One region of the Variovorax sp. P5_A3 genome, then DNA from elsewhere that is predicted to be linked to it. Evidence: predicted binding sites of a transcription regulator. Region 1 holds the regulator's gene; the other holds the start of a gene.
What was found. Region 1 encodes FNR, which switches genes on or off when oxygen is low (the NO sensors DNR and NnrR bind a similar motif). Its sites were predicted from a motif close to TTGATNNNNATCAA; they were not measured.

Region 1 (6,817 bases):
CAACAAGTCGGGCATCGCCCCCTGAATGCCAGCGCATGACCGATTCCGCGCCCGCATCGTCGTCGCCTGCGCGCAGGGTGATTCCCATCGCGGCGGAGGCAGAGGGCGACAGTCTCTATGCCGCGCATCGCAAGGTCTACCCGCGCGTCATTCGCGGCGTCTTCGCGCGGTGGCGCTGGGTCACGGTGTTCGCGACACAGCTGCTGTTCTATGGCTTGCCCTGGTTCGAATGGGGACAGCGCCAGGCGGTGCTTTTCGATCTGGGCGCGCGGCGCTTCTACATCCTCGGCCTGGTGCTCTATCCGCAGGACCTGATCTACCTGACCGGCCTGCTCGTGATCTCGGCGCTGTCCCTGTTTCTCTTCACGGCGGTCGCGGGACGGCTGTGGTGCGGCTATGCCTGCCCGCAGACGGTCTACAGCGAGATCTTCATGTGGGTCGAGCACAAGATCGAAGGCAATCGCATCGCGCGCATGCGCCTGGACAAAGGGGACTTCACGCTCGAGAAGCTCGTCAGGAAGTGGTTCAAGCACCTGGTCTGGCTGGGCATCGCCGTGTGGACCGGGTTCACCTTCGTCGGCTACTTCACGCCGATCCGTGACCTGGGCATGGAATTTCTGCAGACGCGCATGGGGGCGTGGGAACTGTTCTGGGTCCTCTTCTATGGCTTTGCCACCTATGGCAATGCCGGCTTCATGCGCGAACAGGTCTGCAAGTACATGTGTCCGTATGCGCGTTTCCAGAGCGCGATGTTCGACCGCGACACGCTCACCGTCAGCTACGACATCGAGCGCGGCGAGCCCCGCGGCAAGCATGCGAAGGGTGGCGACGCCCGCGCCCAGGGCTTTGGCGACTGCATCGACTGCTCGCTGTGCGTCGAGGTCTGCCCGACCGGCATCGACATCCGGCAGGGCCTGCAGTACGAGTGCATCGGCTGCGGTCTCTGTGTGGACGCGTGCAACACGGTGATGGACCGCATGGCGACGCCGAAAGGGCTGATCCGCTATGCCACCCAGAACGGTATGGCAGGACACTGGACACGCAAGCAGGTCCTGCGCCGCGTGTTCAGGCCCCGGGTTCTGGTCTATGCCGGCATCCTGGTAGCCCTATGCATCGGCCTTGTGGCCAGCCTGGTGGTGCGAACGCCCCTGAAGGTCGACGTGGTGCGAGACCGTGGCACCCTCGCACGCATCGCCGAAGGCGGCCGCATCGAGAACGTCTACCGCCTGCAAATCATGAACGCCACGGAGCGGCCGCAACGCTACCGGATCGAGGCGAACGGCCTGGAAGGCCTGGCCGTATCGCCCGCCGAGCCTGTCGAGGTCGGCTCCGCGCAGTCGAGGTGGATCGCGGTGCGCCTGCAGCTGCCCTATGGCAGTGCCACAGCCGGATCCCACCCGGTGTATTTCGATGTGCGCTCTGCCGACGGCAGTGCACGCGTGTCGGAAAAAGCCACCTTTCTGGTGCCACGCTGATTCTTGAAGGAGACGGACATGAACGACAACGCCCTCGCATCGTCGGAGAACGCGCCCTGGTGGCGATTCCCGCTGCTGTGGATGGTGATCGCGGGGCCCGTCGTCGTTGTCGTCGCCAGCTTCGCCACTCTCTGGATCGCCCTGAGGGTGCCCGATCCTGTGGTGGCCTCGGACTACTACCGCCAGGGCATCGAGATCAACAGGGCGCTCGCCGACAAGAAGCTGATGCCGGCGCTTGCTGGGCGCAACCATGCGGCAACGCCCGACGCGGATGTCCCCGCATCGAAGCGCTGAGAAGGCGTCGCGATCAGCAGCTCGGCGGATTGACGATGCGACGCAGCGCCTCGGCATCCAGGATCCGCAGGTTGCGCTGCTGGACATCGACGATGCCGTCTTCCGCGAACTTCGACAGCGTCCGGCTCACCGTCTCGAGCTTCAGGCCGAGATAGCTGCCGATCTCCTCGCGCGTCATCCGCAGCACCAGCTCGGACTGCGAGAAGCCGCGCGCATGCAGGCGCGTGACGAGATTCAGCAGGAAGGCGGCGAGGCGCTCCTCCGCCCGCATGCTGCCGAGCAGCAGCATCACGCCGTGATCGCGCACGATCTCGCGGCTCATGATCTGGTGGACATGGCGCTGCAACGCCGTCACTTCGCGCGACAGTTCCTCGATGCGGTCGAAAGGCATCACGCAGACCTCCGCGTCCTCGAGCGCGACCGCGTCGCAGGTGTGCTGGTTGTTGACGATGCCGTCGAGGCCGATGATCTCGCCGGCCATCTGGAAGCCGGTGACCTGGTCGCGTCCGTCCTCGCTCGCCACGCGCGTCTTGAAGAAGCCGGTGCGAATCGCATAGAGCGAGGTGAAGCGCTCGCCATTGCGGAACAGGGCTTCGCGCCGGCGGACCTTGCGGCGCGTGGCCACGAGGTCGTCGATGCGCTGCAGATCGCCCGGCGGCAGGCCGATGGGCATGCAGAGCTCGCGCAGGTTGCAGTTCGAGCAGGCGACCTTGGCTTTTTCGGTTTTCATGATGTATGTCGAGTTCGTCGCGATTCTGGGGCTGCGCAGGAGCCGAAGGTTTGACCCAGATCAAGAAACGCAGGTCGGCGCGGCGGCATAGTGGTTCATTGTCTGCACCTGTCCTGCGATGCCTTCCTCTCCTGCTTTCCGGTCCGTTCCCCCGTTGAACGCGGTGCCGTCAGGTGCTGTCCTGCACCGTTTCGACGTCACGGGTCCGCGCTACACCTCGTACCCGACGGCGGACCGCTTCGTGGAGGCGTTCAACGCGGACGACTACGCGCAAACGCTTCGCCAGCGCTCGGAGGCAGGCGCGCACGGACGGCCTTTGTCGATCTACGTGCATATTCCGTTTTGCGAATCGCTTTGCTACTACTGCGCTTGCAACAAGATCGTGACCCGCCACAAGGGGCGGGGGCGCGAGTACTTGGATTACCTGGCGAAGGAGATCGACCTGCAGGCGGCGCAACTCGGGCGAGGTGCCGTCGCCAGCCAACTGCACCTGGGGGGCGGCTCGCCCACCTTCCTGGACGACGCCGCACTCGGCGAGTTGATCGCCATGCTCGACAGTGCGTTCACGCTCGCCCCCCAACGGGAACAGTCGATCGAGATCGACCCGCGCACCGTGGACGAAACGCGTCTGCGCCACCTCGCCGGGCTCGGATTCAATCGCCTGAGCCTGGGGGTACAGGACTTCGACGCGCAAGTACAGAAGGCCGTGCATCGCATTCAGCCCGCCAGCCAGGTGTTCGACCTCGTGGCCGGCGCCAGGCAGCTTAGTTTCGGCTCGATCAATATCGACCTGATCTATGGGTTGCCGCGCCAGAACGCCGCATCCTTCGATCGCACATTGGCGCAGGTTTGCGAACTCCGGCCTGATCGCATTGCGCTCTATGCGTATGCGCACCTGCCGGATCGCTTCAAGCCGCAGCGCCGCATCGCCGAACAGGACCTGCCCGATGCCAGGGTCAAGATCGAGATGCTGTCACGCTCGATCACCGTGTTGACCGAAGCCGGCTATGTCTATATCGGCATGGACCATTTCGCGTTGCCCGAGGATGGCTTGGCGATCGCGAAGCGACAGGGGCGACTCCATCGCAATTTTCAGGGCTACAGCACCCAGCCCGACAGTGACTTGGTGGCGCTGGGCGTGTCGGCCATCGGCCGCGTGGGCGCGACCTACAGCCAGAATGCCAAGACGCTGGCGGAATACTGCGATCACCTCGACCAAGGGCGCCTCCCGGTTGCGCGCGGCTTGGCGCTCACGCGCGACGACGTGCTTCGACGAGCTGTGATCATGGCGCTGATGTGCCAGGGCCACGTCGATTTCGAGGCGATGGGGCTTGCGCACCTGATCGACTTCAGGCGGCATTTCGCGGTCGAACTCGCTGCCCTCGGGCCCTTGATCGCGCAAGGCCTGGTGTTGTTGAGCGACCACGACATCCAGGTCACGCCCCTGGGATGGTTCTTCGTGCGCGCCGTTGCGATGGTGTTCGACCGCTACCTGCAGGCCGATCGCAACCGCACGCGATTCTCACGGATCGTCTGACCGTGCAGGCCGCACTCGCAGGCACCGCATTGCTGATGGGCCTCGTGGGCGGCCCGCATTGCGTCGCAATGTGCGGCGCGGCTTGCGCGGGGGTGATCCGAATCGTCCGTGCGCCTTCCGGCGGGGGTGTCGCCGTGTTGCCGGCGAGTTCGCGAGGCCTCGGGGCCGCCTCGCTGGCCTTTCATGGCGGCCGCGTCGCGGGGTATGCAGCTGCCGGCGCCGTTGCCGCGATGGCGGGGCGGAGCCTCGAGCTGGCCGGCGAGCATGTCACGGCGCTGCGACCCTTGTGGGTGCTGCTGCATGCGTTGGTGCTGGCATGGGGCCTGATGCTGGCAGCACTCGGACGCCAGCCGATGTGGGCGCATGGTCTCGGCCGGTCGCTGGCGGCTCGCCTGCAGCCGTTGACCGGGTCCGCCGCCGGTGTGCTGGCGACCGGAGCGCTCTGGGTCTCGATGCCTTGCGGTTTGCTCTATTCGGCGCTACTGCTGGCAGGACTTGCCAACGACCCCGTCCAAGGGGGGATGGTGATGGCATTGTTTGCACTGGGCAGCGGCATTTCGCTGCTCTTGGCGCCTTGGCTCTGGGAGCACTTGCGCTCGGGCCTCAACGTGCGTCGCAGGGCGTGGGGCACGCGCGTCGCGGGGGGATTGCTCGCAGCCATGGCGCTGCAGTCGATCTGGATGGACCTGGGCCGGCAGATCGAAATCTGGTGCCGCTGAGTTCACCCTGAACTTTCGTGGGGACTCGAGCGATTCGATGTAGAGCAGGATGGATCGTGTCCGGGCGTCGTTCGCGAGATAGTCGAGCAGGTCGCCGAAATCGACGTCGCAATGGTCGCCGAGCGACACGAGGTGGGAAAGGCCGATCGCGCGGCGCCTGGCCCAGTCCAGCACTGCAGTCACCAGCGCGCCGGATTGGGACACGAAGGCCAACTCGCCCGGCAGTGCGGTCGAGATGGCGGATGGTCAATTGAGCCTCCAGAGAAAAAGACATCCTGCCCGCGGCAAAGCTTCGATCCCTTGACCGTCGTCAATTCAATGCGTGCGCCGAGTGCCAAGCTTGCGCACACGAAGGAGACCTGATGCGCATCCAGTTCCTCGGTGGTACCGGCACAGTCAGTGAATCCAAGTAGGGCTCGCACCATGGATTCCGATCGCTTGCCCGCGCGCACGCCCGACCCCTGGCTTTCAGCGACGATGGCGGTCGACGTCGCCCTTGTGTCACACGGATCTTCCGACGCGCTCGCGGCCCGGCAGGCCCGACGACTGGGCGAGTTGCTCGCTTCGTCGAGGCGAGGCTCACCGATGTATCGCCGCCTGCTCAAGGGGCGCGACCTCCAGCATGTGCGCCTGGAGGATCTGCCGGTGATGGGCAAGGCGGAGCTGATGCGCGACTTTGACGAATGGGTCACCGACCCCCGCGTGCGGCTCGACGAGTTGCGTCACTTCGTCTCGGATGTTCGACGGATTGCGCAACCTTTTCTCGGACGCTACGTGGTGTGGGAAAGCTCCGGAAGCACGGGCGAGCCTGCTTTCTTCGTGCAAGACGCCTCGGCGATGGCCGTCTATGACGCGCTGGAGGCCCTGCGCCGACCGGCGCTCAGGCCGCTGCAGAGGCTGCTGGATCCTTGGGGCCTGACAGATCGGATCGCCTTCGTCGGGGCCCTTGGAGGGCACTTTGCGAGCACCGTTTCGATCGAACGCCTGCGACGGATCAACCCCGCATTGTCGAGCCATCTTCGAAGCGTCTCCTTCCTGCAGCCGGTCGGGGACATCGTGGCGGAGTTGAACGACTATGCCCCCACCGTCATCGCCACCTATCCGACTGCCGCTGTCCTGCTGGCCGAGGAACGCATGAGCGGGCGACTTCGAGCGTCTCCGGGCGAAATCTGGACGGGGGGTGAGGATCTCTCGCTGGCCAAGCGTGAGTTCGTGCAGCGGGCGTTCGGCTGCCGGGTGGCCAACAGCTACGGGGCCTCTGAGTTCCTGTCGCTGGCGTCCGAGTGCGATCGGGGCCGTCTTCATCTCAACAGCGACTGGGTGATCCTCGAGCCCGTGGATGCTCAGGGACGGGCGGCGGCCGTCGGGGAGACAGGCGTCACGACGCTGCTCACCAACCTCGCGAATCACGTGCAACCCCTGATCCGGTACGACCTGGGCGATCGGGTCACCGTGCAGCCTGGGCGGTGCAACTGCGGCTCTTGCCTTCCAGTGATCGAAGTCCAGGGCCGCAGCGAAGACACCCTGCATCTGGGCGGTTCCGGCCCGGGTTCGGTGAGCGTGCTGCCCCTGGCACTGACCACGATGCTCGAAGAGAATGCCGGCCTGTTCGATTTTCAGCTGGTGCGGGAAGGCCCCTGCGACCTGCTTCTGCGCACCGGCCTGTGCGGCGCGGAAGCCGAACTGGCGCTGCAGCGAGCGCATCGCGTCCTCGACGAATTCCTGGCATCCCAGGGCGCCGTGGGCGTGCATGTCCATTGCCGCAGCGGCGAGCCCGGTCGCGCCGGCCGCAGCGGAAAGGTATTGCGCGTCTTGGCGGCGCCCTGACAAACAGCGCGGACGGCTCATCCGACCTTGCCGGCGGGGCCGGGAATGCGCTTGTAATCGCGACTATCGCAGCACGAGCACCGGCACGTCCGAGTTCGCAAGCACATGGGCGGTTTCGCTGCCCAGGACGGCACGTGTCAGCCCGATCCGTCCGTGCGAGGCCATCACGATGAGGTCGCTGCCGTTCTTCCGGGCGGCCTCGACGATGGAATCGGCCACCCGGTTGGACTTGACC
Region 2 (6,817 bases), on a different contig from region 1:
GTAGGTTCGCCATTCAATAAAGGATAGTTAAACTAAATTATCTAAATCATTAGTCATGCTTTATGTAATGCACGGATCAAGGAGACGTGCGTCAACTGCACTCCGTGGCCGGAGTGCCGTCGTGTCAGGGAGAGAAAAAGCGCCAGCCGAAGGGCTGCGTCAGATCACGCGTTCCTGCCTGAGCATGTCGACCTCCGCCGCGCTGTAGCCGAGTTGCCCCAGGACCTCATCGGTGTGTTCACCCAGCAGGGGTGATCGTGTGACGACCGTGGGACTGTCGGACATCTTGATCGGGTTGCCCACGGTGAGGTACTTGCCGCGCTTGGGATGGTCCACCTCGACGATGGTGCCGGTCTCACGCAACGACGTGTCTTCCGAGATTTCCTTCATCGACAGAATCGGGCCGCAGGGAATGTCGTAGCGATTGAGGATCTCCATCGCCTCGAGCTTGTGCTTCGTCATCGTCCATTGCTCGATGCGCGCGAAGATCGGCTTCAGGTGCAACAGCCGCGCAGCGGGCGTGGCGTAGGCTGTATCGGTGATCCAGCCCTCCTCGCCGATCACCTTGCACACAGCTGGCCAGACCGCGGCCTGCGTGATGAAGTAGATGTAGGCATTCGGGTCGGTCTCCCAGCCCTTGCACTTCAGGATCGAGCCGGGCTGGCCGCCACCCGATGCATTGCCAGCGCGCGGGACTGCCTCGCCGAACTTGCCGTCCGGGTACTGCGGGTACTCATGCATGGTGCCGGTACGCTCGAGGCGTTGCTGGTCCCGCAGCTTCACGCGGCAGAGGTTCAGCACCGCGTCCTGCATCGGCGCCAGCACCTTCTGGCCACGGCCGGTGGCGTTGCGCTGATAGAGCGCGGCCAGGATGCCGAGCGCGAGGTGCAGGCCTGTTCCGCTGTCGCCGATCTGAGCGCCGGTGACGACCGGCGGGCCATCGTCGAAACCCGTGGTGGATGCCGCACCGCCTGCGCACTGCGCGACGTTCTCGTAGACCTTGCAGTCCTCGTACTTGCCCGGGCCGAAGCCCTTGACCGAGGCCACGATCATGCGCGGGTTGAGTTCCTGGACGTGCTCCCAGGTGATGCCCATGCGATCGAGCGCACCCGGGGCGAAGTTCTCGACCAGCACGTCGCAGGACTTGATGAGCTGGTCGAGGATCTTCTTGCCCTTCGGATTCTTGGTGTCCAGCGTGACCGAGCGCTTGTTGTGGTTGAGCATCGTGAAATAGAGGCTGTCGACCTCCGGGATGTCGCGCAACTGGCCGCGCGTCGCATCGCCCTCGCCCGCGCGCTCGACCTTGATCACGTCGGCGCCGAACCACGCGAGCAACTGTGTGCAGGTGGGTCCCGACTGCACATGCGTGAAATCGAGAATGCGGACGCCATCGAGTGCCTTGCTCATAACTTGTCTCCTCTGATCGTCGCCTCGGCTTGTGCCAGGCGCTTGCGCAGTTCGCGCTCTTCCATGAACCGCTGCGTTTCGTCGCGCACGATAGCCGATATCCCGCAGACCTTGCCGTCACCTCCGAGCAGGATCGAGACGGAGAAAGCGATCGACAGCGTGCGCCCGTCCTTGTGCAGGGCCGGCACGCGCAGCAGGTCGGCGCCGTACTTGGTCACCGCGGTCTCCATCGTCTTGCGATAGCCGTCCCAGTGCCGGGCCTGCTGGCGCTCGGGGATGATGATGTCCAGCGAACGGCCCAGTGCCTCAGCCTCGGTGAAGCCGAAGATGCGCTCCGCCGCGCGGTTCCACAGCGTGATGGCCCCGCTGGCGTCGCAGACCATGATGGCGTCGCCCGCGCCATCCACCAGTTGCCGCAGGTCGACCGGCGAACCGGGGGGCGCCATCTCAGACAGCGCCGGCTTCGTGCAACGCGGCAATCCCGGCCTTGCTGTAGCCGAGTTCCTCGAGCACCTCGTCGGTGTGTTCGCCCAGCAGCGGCGAGCCGGTGACTTCGGGCTTCATGTCGGAGAACTTGATCGGGCTGCCGACCGTGAGGTAACTGCCGCGCTCCTTGTGCGGCACTTCGACGATCGTGCCGCTGGCGCGCAGCGACGGGTCGTTCGCGAGTTCCTTCATCGTCAGGACCGGCGCGCAGGGAATGTCGAACTTGCGCAGGATGTCGACCGCCTCGAACTTGGTCTTGTTGGACAGCCAGGACTCGATCTCGCCGAAGATCTCCATGATGTGCGGCTGCCGCGCCTTGGGCGTGTTGTAGTTCGGGTCGTTGATCCACTCTTCCTTGCCGAGCGCCTTGCAGATCGGTGCCCAGGCATGGCCCTGGATGGTGAAGTAGATGTAGGCGTTGGGGTCGGTCTCCCAGCCCTTGCACTTGAGCACCCAACCCGGCTGTCCGCCGCCGCCGGCATTGCCGCCACGCGGCACCACGTCGCTGAAGGTACCGTGCGGGTACTGCGGGTATTCCTCCAGGTACCCCAGGCGATCCAGGCGCAACTGGTCGCGCATCTTGACGCGGCAGAGATTGAGCACGCTGTCCTGCATCGAGACTGCCACCTTCTGGCCCTTGCCTGTCTGCTCGCGGCCGATGATGGCCGTCAGGATGCCGATGGCCAAATGCATGCCGGTGTTGCTGTCGCCCAGCGCCGCGGCGCTGATGGTGGGCGGGCCGTCCCACCAGCCGGTCGTCGACGCCGCGCCGCCTGCGCACTGCGCGACGTTCTCGTAGACCTTCAGGTCGTCGTAGTGATGCCCGTCGCTAAAGCCCTTCACCGAGGCGACGATCATCTTGGGATTCAGCTCGTTGATGCGCTCCCAGGTGAAGCCCATGCGGTCGAGCGCGCCAGGACCGAAATTCTCGACCAGCACGTCGGACTCGCGGATCAGCGTTTCCAGTACTTCCTTGCCTTCGGCCTTCTTCGTATCCAGCGTCAGCGAGCGCTTGTTGCTGTTGAGCATGGTGAAGTAGAGCGCGTCCACATCAGGGATGTCGCGCAGTTGGGTGCGGGTGACGTCGCCCGAGCCGGGCCGCTCGACCTTGATGACATCGGCGCCGAACCAGGCCAGCAGTTGCGTGCAGGCCGGTCCGGCCTGCACGTGCGTGAAGTCGATGATCTTGATGCCGGCGAGGGGTTTGTTGCTCATGGAATATCTCCTGGGTTACTGGAATTACTTCTTCTTGGCAGTGGCCGGATTCAGGCTGGTGATGCGCCCGCTCTCGGTGCCGGCGGTCTCGTCGATGACGGCATTGATGAGGGTCGGCTTGCCTGAAGCGACGGCTTCGGTCAGGGCCTTCTGCAGTTCGTCCGTCGTCGTGGCGTGCACGCCGACGCCGCCAAAGGCTTCCATCAACTTGTCGTAGCGGGCGTTCTTGACGAACACGGTGGGCGCGACGTCGGGCGTGCCGCTCTTGTTCACGTCCGTTCCGCCGTAGACGCCGTTGTTGTTGAACACGACGATGCAGACCGGCAGGTTGTAGCGGCAGATGGTCTCGACTTCCATGCCGCTGAAGCCGAAGGCGCTGTCTCCCTCGATGGCAATCACGGGCTTGTCGGTGACCACCGCAGCGGCGACGGCGAAGCCCATGCCGATGCCCATGATTCCCCAGGTTCCCACGTCGAGGCGCTTGCGCGGCTCGTACATGTCGACAATGCTGCGCGTGAAATCCAGGGTGTTGGCGCCCTCGTTCACGACGATGGCGTCGGGCCGGGCCTTCACCTGGTCGCGGATCACGCTGAGCGCGCTGTGGAAGTTCATCGGCGAAGGACGCGCCGCCAGCGTGACCGCCATCTTCGCCAGGTTCTTCTCCTTGCGCTCGGCGATGGCACCGGTCCATTCGGCGGGAGGCGCTGTCCACTTGTCACCCATGCCCGCCAGCAGCGCGGACACGCAGGAGCCGATGTCGCCGATCAGCGGCGCGGCGATGGCCACGTTGCTGTCGATCTCGGTGGGCGCGATGTCGATCTGGATGAACTGCTTGGCGGACTTGTCGGCGCCCCAGGTCTTGCCCTTGCCGTGCGAGAGCAGCCAGTTCAGGCGTGCACCCACGAGCATCACGACGTCGGCCTCCTGCAGCACATAGGACCGCGCGGCGGCGGCCGACTGCGCATGGGTGTCGGGCAGCAACCCCTTGGCCATCGACATCGGCAGGTAGGGGATGCCGCTGTTCTCGACCAGCGCACGGATATCGGCGTCGGCCTGCGCATACGCCGCGCCCTTGCCCAGCAGGATCAGGGGCTTCTTCGCACCCTTCAGCAGATCGAGCGCACGCCGCACCGCGTCGGGGGCCGGAATCTGGCGCGGCGCCGGGTCCACCACCTTGATCAGCGACTTCTTGCCGGCGATGGCGTCCATGGTCTGGGAGAACAGCTTGGCCGGCAGATCCAGGTACACGCCGCCGGGGCGGCCCGACAGTGCGGCGCGGATGGCGCGGGCCACGCCGACGCCGATGTCTTCGGCGTGCAGCACGCGGAAAGCGGCCTTGCACAACGGCTTGGCGACTGCCAATTGATCCATCTCTTCGTAGTCACCCTGTTGCAGGTCGACGATCTCGCGCTCGCTGGAGCCGCTGATCAGGATCATCGGGAAGCAGTTGGTGGTTGCGTTGGCCAGCGCGGTCAGGCCATTGAGAAAACCCGGTGCCGACACGGTCAGGCAGATGCCGGGCTTTTGGGTCAGGAAGCCCGCGGCGGCGGCGGCGTTGCCGGCGTGCTGCTCGTGGCGGAAGGAGATGACACGCATGCCTTCGGCCTGCGCCATGCGCGTGAGGTCGGTGATCGGGATGCCGGGCAGCCCGAAAATCGTGTCGATGTCATTGAGCTTGAGGGCGTCGATGACCAGGTGAAAACCATCGATGGTCTCGCGCGCCGGCGCTTCGTCGGCGATGGACCTGATGGCGCGTGCGACCAAGGGGTCGAGCACCGCGGCGGCCGCCGTCACTGGCTGTGTATCCGATGTGACTGATGACATGTCTCTCCTTCTGCTTTCCATGAATGGCCTGAGCCCGAGCCGCGACTATGATTCGAGGAATGTTCTCCGCCGTTGACCGCCGTCAACTTTCCCGAAAACGCCAAAGCGCCCCGGCAGGAGATGTGTTGCGCAATCGAGTCAGACGAGAACCATGACGTTGTTGGACAACCACCCGGAAAGAAACGTCATTCGCCTTGAGCTACGGGATAACGTGCTGCTCAAGGACCTGAGCGACGACGAGCGCGCGGAACTGGGCTCGCATCTGGTCATCGTGGACTGCAACAAGAGCGACTACCTGCTGCATCAGGGCGTGCGCGAGATGGAGCAGTACTTCATCGTCAACGGCATCCTGAAACGCGCGGTCGCCAACACCGAAGGCAAGGAAATGATCCTGCGCTTTGCCGGCGAGCGCGAGATGGAGACCAGCTATGCCGCGTGGCGGCTGGGCAAGCCGACGCCCTATGGCATCGTGTGCGTCACCAAGGCGCGCGTCGCGCGCATGCCGCTCGAGGCGTGGGTGGCCTTCGTGGAGCGACGCCCCGAACTGAAGAAGCTGTTCGAATACCGCGTGATGGAGGTGATGAGCGAGATCATGGCGCACACCATCACGCTTCACCTGCTCGATGCGCCCGGCCGCCTTCGGCGCTTTCTGCGCAAGCAGCCGCAGCTCATGGACCGCATCCCGCAGAAGGAGCTGGCCTCCTACCTCAACCTCTCAGCGGAAACCCTGAGCCGGCTGATGCACAGCGGCAAGATCTGACGGCGCCGCCGCGGCATTGGCCTGCGCGATGCAACGCTTGCGCATGGGCGCCAGGATCAGCTTGGCCGACAGCCCGGCTGCGATCGTGATCACCGCCGTCAGGATGAACACGCGGTCCCAGTTCCCGTCCGCCGACAGCACCGACGCCAGCGGCACCAGCAGCGCCGCCGTCCCCTTRGCCGTGTACAGCGTGCCCGCGTTCGCCGCCGCGTTCTTCACCCCGTAGGTYTCCGCGCACAGCGCCGGGAAGATCGAGAAGATCTCCCCCCAGCACAGGAACACCAGCGCCGCGAACGTCATGAACGCGTACGGGTTGTGGCCGAACTTCATCAGCCCCAGCAGCGCCAGCCCCTCCCCGATGAACACGATCAGCATCGTGTTCTCCCGCCCGATGCGGTCCGAGATGAACCCGCACAGCGGCCGCGTGAACCCATTGGCCAGGTTGTCGATCGACAGCGTCAGCGTCAGCAGCGGCAACGTCAGCAGCCCGAACACACTCATCGGCATCTTCGCCAGCCCGTAGTCCTTGGCGATCGGCCCGATCTGCGCCGTGGCCATCAGACCCCCCGCGGCCACCGCCACGAACAGCGCATACGTCACCCAGAACACCGGCGTGCGCACCATCTGCGAGGTCGTGTAGTCCACCTTCGTCATCACCAGCCGCGAGGAGATCACCACCCCCTTGGGRACCACCGGCTTGACCATGAACAACGAGATCAGGAAGATGCACGCCCCCTGCATGATCCCGAAGAACAGGAAGGTCTGCTCGTAGCCCGAGCTCTGGATCATGTTGGCGATCGGGATCACCGTCACGGCCGCACCGGCGCCGAAGCCCGCCGCTGTCAGCCCGGCGGCCAGGCCGCGCTTGTCCGGGAACCACTTCAGCGCGTTGCCCACGCAGGTGCCGTACACGCAGCCCGCGCCCAGCCCCGCCAGCACCGCACCCAYGTACAGGTGGCCCAGCGTGGTGGCGTAGGCGTTCACCACCCAGCCCAGCCCCGCGAGCACCGCCCCGCCCCCGATCACCGGGCGCGGGCCGAACTTGTCCACCAGCCAGCCTTCCACCGGCACCAGCCAGGTCTCCACCACCACGAAGATCGAGAACGACAGCTGGATCGCCGTCAG

Region 2: a site for FNR is predicted at 5,005-5,018, ahead of oxc (oxalyl-CoA decarboxylase). Genes of this name have one in related genera too.

What each region holds. Positions count from the first base shown of each region.
Region 1 covers NZ_JBFUKW010000007.1:38,119-44,935, forward strand. The annotation lists gene ccoP (cytochrome-c oxidase, cbb3-type subunit III) at 1-25, shown strand, start outside; gene ccoG (cytochrome c oxidase accessory protein CcoG) at 36-1,475, shown strand; gene AC1D3B_RS12565 (FixH family protein) at 1,494-1,769, shown strand; gene fnr (fumarate/nitrate reduction transcriptional regulator Fnr) at 1,783-2,499, opposite strand; gene hemN (oxygen-independent coproporphyrinogen III oxidase) at 2,654-4,036, shown strand; gene AC1D3B_RS12580 (sulfite exporter TauE/SafE family protein) at 4,039-4,755, shown strand; partial or broken gene AC1D3B_RS12585 (acetyl CoA synthetase) at 4,765-4,995, opposite strand; gene AC1D3B_RS12590 (phenylacetate--CoA ligase family protein) at 5,179-6,582, shown strand; gene AC1D3B_RS12595 (universal stress protein) at 6,646-6,817, opposite strand, start outside.
Region 2 covers NZ_JBFUKW010000053.1:3,756-10,572, forward strand. The annotation lists gene frc (formyl-CoA transferase) at 160-1,407, opposite strand; gene AC1D3B_RS35870 (PAS domain-containing protein) at 1,404-1,853, opposite strand; gene frc (formyl-CoA transferase) at 1,855-3,108, opposite strand; gene oxc (oxalyl-CoA decarboxylase) at 3,133-4,932, opposite strand; gene AC1D3B_RS35885 (Crp/Fnr family transcriptional regulator) at 5,084-5,692, shown strand; partial or broken gene oxlT (oxalate/formate MFS antiporter) at 5,648-6,817, opposite strand.